Regions from separate parts of the Halomonas sp. DP8Y7-3 genome, predicted to be linked through region 2. Evidence: predicted binding sites of a transcription regulator. Region 2 holds the regulator's gene; the other holds the start of a gene.

Region 1 (3,208 bases), on a different contig from region 2:
GCAGTTCGCCGAAGTCGCGCCCTGCCTCGCGCACGCGCACCGCATACTCATTGCCGCTGCCTGGCGATGGAGAAGATGTCATGCGACTGCACGACTCCGATCGCGCTGTCGCAGTCTCGGCTTGATGATGGGCCGCGGGCCGAGGCACAAGGCGAATCATTTCCTTGCCGGCCCCACCGGTAGTGAGCCTCAGCTCGAACGGTCCCTCGTCGGTGACCGCCTCCAATTGACGCAGGACGTCTTCAAGCTCCTCACGGGTCAATGGCGTCACGCCATTCAAACGTCGCGCCGTCAGGTAAAGCATCCGCAGCGCATCATTACTGCGCTTCAACTCATGCGTCTTGGCCGCCACTCGCTTTTCGAGCTGCCCATACATTTCCGAAAGACTGGCATTCATCTTGTTGATCGTACGCGACAAGAGGCCAAGCTCGTCATTCCCACGGTAGGTCGTTCTACCGGAGAAGTCACCCACCATTACACCATTTACCACCCGAATAAGATCTCTAAAAGGCGGCATGACGCCACACACAATTCTGTACACCACCATCACCATAAAAACAACAAGAATGGTCAGCGACACACCCTGAAAAACTTCCAGAAAGACCACCTTAGACTCCGCATATTTTTGCAGACTCCCAACTAGAATATCCACTTTATCGACGAACTCTGCCACCTGGTCATCGAGGCGAAAGGCATTGCCGCCGTCAAAGGCATGGATATTGGGTCGCAGGTTTTCGTGCCAGCATTCGACCACTCTGTCATAGGCATCTCTCAGGGGGTCATCCACATCGCCAGGAATCAGACTGACAATGGCTGGGCTGGCAAGAGTGGCTTCCATCTGTTCCTGCTGCCAACGGCGCCGGGGATGGTCGGCAGGCAGCAATTCACTGGTCGACAGCAATCGGTAGGCCTGCATCCTCAGCGACCCCGCCTGATTGATGGCATCGGCGTAGCCACCCGCGCTCTGGGCGATAACGATCGAGCCCAGCAGGCTGACCAGCGCCAGACAGGCAATCGCGGCCATCGCGACCAGCATGCGCAGCATCAGAGAGCGGCGCAGGTAAAAGGCGCCGTTCATGGCTGCCCCTCGTGTCTTGTCTTCCACCACCCACTTCTATTGACCCAGATCAAGGGAGTTATCACCTAACCAATATCAGAATGTCTCATTTATGTTTCGAGGCAGATAATACGTGACGAATCTCTTAAAAACACCCGCATACCCCCATGGAGGTAAGAGATCAACGACGCTGGATATACCCTCCCATTCTGTTGATCACAATCAAGTGCCTTGCAGATACATTGTAGCAATGTTTAAGGGGACAAACCGGCACCCCTACTGAGGAAAGCATATGCTTCAACATGACTCCGTACCGCGGCGTCAGCAGAATCAAGCGCTAGGTCTGGCCACCCTGGCCTTCACTCTCTGCTTCGCCGTCTGGACTCTCTTCTCGATTCTCGGCATTCAGATCAAGGAAGACTTCGGTCTTTCTGACACTCAACTCGGCCTGTTGATGGCCACACCGGTGCTGACCGGCTCCATTAGCCGTCTATTCCTCGGCGTACTGACTGACCGTTTCGGTGGCCGTTGGGTGTTCGGCCTGCTGATGCTGATCACGGCCACCTGCGTCTATCTGCTGACCTTTGCCAACAGTTACTCGATGCTATTGGTCGGCGCCCTGGGTATCGGCCTTGCGGGCGGTTCCTTCATCGTCGGCGTCGCCTACACCTCCGCCTGGTTCGAGAAGGAACGTCAGGGTACCGCTCTGGGCATCTTTGGTGCCGGTAACGTGGGCGCTGCCGTGACCAATTTTGGCGCCCCTTTTCTGCTCCTGGCACTGGGCTGGAAGAGCACCGCGCTGGTCTATGCCACCGTCATGGCCATCATGGGCGTCGCCTTCATTGTGCTGGCCAAGGAAGACCCCAGCAGTCGATCTCGCAACGCCGTGCGCCAGCCGCTATCCGAGCAATTTGCGCCGCTGGCCGATCTGCGCGTGTGGCGCTTTTCTCTGTATTACTTCTTCGTCTTCGGCGGCTTTGTGGCCCTCGCCCTGTGGCTGCCCCACTACCTGATCGAGGTCTACGGACTCAGCCTGGGAGCGGCGGGTATCGTCGCGGCGCTGTACACTATCCCAGCCTCGCTGTTCCGCATCCTCGGCGGCTGGATGTCGGATCGCTACGGCGCTCGTCGGGTGATGTACTGGACCTTCCTGGCCTCGGTCATCTGCACCTTCCTGCTGAGTTATCCGCCCACCCAATACACCATCGACGGAGTGCGTGGCCCGGTCGAATTCACCTTCGCCATGCCCCTGGTCGGCTTTATCCTGCTGACCATGGTGCTGGGCTTCTTCATGTCCCTGGGCAAGGCCGCCGTGTACAAGCACATCCCGGTCTACTATCCCAAGAGCGTAGGTCTGGTGGGCGGCGCGGTAGGCATGGTCGGCGGACTCGGCGGCTTCTTCCTGCCACTGACCTTCGGCATGCTCAACGATGTCATCGGCATCTGGCAGAGCTGCTTCATGCTGATGTTCGTCGTGGTCGCCGCGGCGCTGCTGTGGATGCATCACGCGATTCGTAAAGCCGAACGCATCGAGGCTCGCGACCGCTGCGAATCCACCGATCTGCCGGAGCTTTCTACCCCCAGCAAATTCGTGCTGCAGGACTGGCGCCCGGAAGACGAGTCTTTCTGGCAGACCACCGGCCGCAAGATTGCCAGTCGCAATCTATGGATCTCGATCCCCTGTCTGCTGCTGGCCTTCAGCATCTGGATGGTGTGGTCCATGGTGGTGGCCAAACTGCCCCAGGTGGGCTTTGACTACAGCCCGAACCAGCTGTTCTGGCTGGCCGCCCTGCCGGGACTGTCCGGCGCTACGCTGCGCATCTTCTACAGCTTTACCGTGCCGATCTTCGGCGGGCGTCGCTTCACCGCTTTCTCCACGGCCTCACTGATTCTGCCGGCACTGTGGATCGGGTTTGCGGTACAGAACCCTGACACCCCCTACCTGGTGATGGCGATCATTGCCCTGCTGTGTGGCTTCGGTGGCGGTAACTTTGCCTCCAGCATGGCCAACATCGCGTTCTTCTATCCCAAGCGCGAAAAAGGCAAGGCACTGGCCATGAACGCCGGTCTTGGCAACCTTGGCGTATCGGTGATGCAGTTCCTGGTTCCCGTGGTGATTTCTACCGGCAGCTTCGTGATGTTTACCGGCGA
Region 2 (3,208 bases):
GACCCGCCGACACCGAACCCATCCAGAAAGCCGGCAAGAGAGACGCCGGTCGATGACGCAGCAGCCGACGAGCATGATTCCACGCCACCCCCTGGATCCTGAGCAGAACGCATGAACCCAGTAGGTCTAGACCTGCCGCCCGCGATGGCGGCGTTTGTCTTCGGGCTGCTTGGCGGAGCACATTGCATCGGCATGTGCGGCGGTATAATGAGTGCCCTGACCTTTGCCATTCCCCCGAGCATGCGCCACCCTATTCGTGTAGGAATTTTACTACTCGGCTACAACTCGGGGCGTCTGTTCAGCTACTGCCTGGCAGGCGCTATGGTCGCAAGCCTAGGCTCTGTGGTGGCGCTGGCACCGGGCATGCGGGACCTGCTGCAGGTGGTTGCCAGCCTGATGCTGATCACGATGGCGCTTTACATTGCCAACCTGTGGAAAGGGCTACGCTGGCTGGAGGCATTGGGCCAGCGCCTGTGGAGGTACCTGGAGCCAGCAGGACGTCGCCTGTTGCCAGTGGTCAAGCTACCTCAGGCGATTGCACTCGGGGCCATCTGGGGCTGGCTGCCCTGTGGCCTGGTGTATTCCATGCTGGCATGGAGCATGGCCATCGCAGACCCTGCCCGTGGAGCACTACTCATGCTCTGCTTTGGCCTGGGAACGCTACCGGCACTAGTGACAACAGGGATTGCTGCACGCCAACTGCAGAGTTTGCTGGCACACCCTGCCACTCGATTTATGGCAGCGGGCATGATTGTCGGTTTAGCTGTATGGAATATCCTACAAATTGTAGGAAATTGACGACCATCATATCGCCGCCAGATTATTGAGGCAAAAGAGGTATATGCACCTTTGGCCCAATATCTGCGTGTAGAATAGCGACAATAGCATGCAGCTAGGGCAAGCCAGTTTCCTACATGCCCTGCTCATCATGAACCCCAGACCCACAGGAGCTGCGAATGAGTCCATCGGCCCAAGATCGACGGCGCCCCATGCTACATGAGACTCGTTGCGAGTCCTGCAGCTTGAGTTCCCTGTGCCTTCCGTTGTCGCTGGAGACCGCTGACCTCGAGCGCTTCGATTCCATTATCCGTCGTCACCCTCCGATCAAGAAGGGCACTCGGCTGGTCGAGCAGGGAGATCGCTTCACGAGCGTCTTCGCGGTTCGCTCCGGTAGTCTCAAGCAGATCACCACCGAGGGTAGTGGCGAAGCGCAGCTGACCAACTTCTTCTTGCCCAGTGAACTGGTCGGCCTGGATGGCATCGACGACGGCAGATACCCCGGCAGCGTGGTGGCACTCGAGACCACGACCGTATGTGAGATTCCCTTCGATCGCCTTGACGCCCTGACCCAGACGCTGCCGGAACTACGCGCGCAACTGTTCCGCACCCTCAGCAAGGAGCTGCGCGAAGATCGCCGCATGATGCAGCTGCTGTCGCGCAAGACCGCTGACCAACGACTGGCCTGCTTCTTCCTCGGTCTGTCCGACCGTTTCCGACGTCGCGGCTACTCGCCGTTCAGCTTCCGCCTGTCCATGTCCCGGGCAGATATCGGCAACCACCTGGGACTTGCCGTCGAAACGGTCAGCCGCATTCTGGGGCGCTTTCAACAGCAGGACCTGGTGGCGGTCTCTGGACGGGAGGTCAATATCCTGGACCTCGCCTCACTGTCGAACCTGGCTGACACCGACGCCAGCTGATCCCGCGGCGCTGACAGGGCCTGCGGCCGACAGCGACCGATAGACGTCGTGCCACGCCCCAAGCCCAGCCCCCCTAGGTAGGGCGACGATATACCGGCTCCATCAACAAAAGAGGCCGCATCCCAGGATGCGGCCTCTTGCTATCTTATCGGGACGAGCGTTCAGACATTGAAGAGGGCCACTGCGTGATGTGGCCCTAGCTCGCTTCACGCTTCAGCAGTGCCTTTTCAGCAAGGCATGTTCAGCAGAGGCTCTTCAGCAGGGCGTGTTCAGGCGAGCTTAGTCGGCATCAACGATATCAATACGCCGAGCCTGGCGATGCGCCTGCTCGGCCTCCAGCCCTTCAAAGTCGAACAGCTCGCGGTCCGCCAGCTGCGAGGGTGCCACGTTGGTCACGGCCTTGAACATGCTCTCCAGGCGCCCAGGGTGCTTGGCCTCCCACTCTGCCAGCATTTCCTTCACCACCTGGCGCTGCAGGTTGGGCTGCGAACCGCAGAGATTGCAGGGAATGATCGGAAAGGCCATGGCATCGCTGTAGGCCTGGATGTCCGCCTCGCGGCAGTACGCCAGCGGCCGGATGACAATGTTCTTGCCATCATCGGACAGCAGCTTGGGCGGCATGGCCTTGAGACTTCCTCCGAAGAACATGTTGAGGAACAGCGTCTCGAGAATATCCTCGCGGTGGTGTCCCAGGGCAATCTTGGTCGCACCGATCTCTTCCGCAAAACCGTACAGCGACCCTCGGCGCAGTCGCGAGCACAGCGCGCAGGTGGTCTTGCCCTCGGGGGTCTTTTCCTTCACCACCGAGTAGGTGTCACGCTCGAGGATGTGGTAGTCCACGCCAATGCTGTCCAGGTAGTCCGGTAGCACGTGCTCGGGAAAGCCGGGCTGCTTCTGGTCGAGGTTGACCGCCACCAGGGAGAAGTTCACCGGCGCATTGCGCTGCAGGCTGCGAAGAATCTCGAGCATGGTGTAGCTGTCCTTGCCGCCGGACAGGCATACCATGACCTTGTCGCCTTCCTGAATCATGCCGTAATCGATGATGGCGTTGCCGGTCTGACGCCGCAGACGCTTCTGCAGCTTGTTGAACTCGCGCTTGGCCTTGGCCTGGGCGCGCTCGTCGTCAGCTGCCGGGGACGCGGCATCACGACGGTCGAGGACACGGGGATCAAACAGGGAGGCGGAAGCGGGCTGAGCAGACATGGGCTGGGCACATCACGGCTGAAAATGAAGACCCGCTAGTCTATCACTCACGTCCGCTACAGGCGAAGAAGTCAGCAACCACTCACCCCTGCGATTACGCTGGTTCACAACCGCGTATCCTGGGCCAAGGTGCTTTTGACTAGCCGCCCTGTGACTAGCCGCCCTGTGAAGAGAGGACCTGTGACAAGACGACCTGTGGCTAGACGACTTGTAGTGCCAGCAGATAGCGCGCCACCACACCAAGCAACAGCAGCAAGATGCCGAAGCGTTGCCAGGCGTGCTCACTCACCGTCAGCGTCAGACGCTTC

What was found. Region 2 encodes FNR, which switches genes on or off when oxygen is low (the NO sensors DNR and NnrR bind a similar motif). Its sites were predicted from a motif close to TTGATNTANATCAA; they were not measured.
Region 1: the regulator FNR is predicted to act here: its motif matches at 1,118-1,131, upstream of KUV86_RS18255 (nitrate/nitrite transporter).

What each region holds. Positions count from the first base shown of each region.
Region 1 covers NZ_JAHVIO010000019.1:141,901-145,108, forward strand. Annotated here, with positions in the region: gene KUV86_RS18250 (histidine kinase) at 1-1,078, opposite strand, end outside; gene KUV86_RS18255 (nitrate/nitrite transporter) at 1,350-3,208, shown strand, end outside.
Region 2 covers NZ_JAHVIO010000009.1:265,036-268,243, reverse strand. Annotated here, with positions in the region: gene ccoS (cbb3-type cytochrome oxidase assembly protein CcoS) at 1-102, shown strand, start outside; gene KUV86_RS10905 (sulfite exporter TauE/SafE family protein) at 112-798, shown strand; gene fnr (fumarate/nitrate reduction transcriptional regulator Fnr) at 957-1,697, shown strand; gene ttcA (tRNA 2-thiocytidine(32) synthetase TtcA) at 1,977-2,900, opposite strand; gene KUV86_RS10890 (hypothetical protein) at 3,100-3,208, opposite strand, start outside.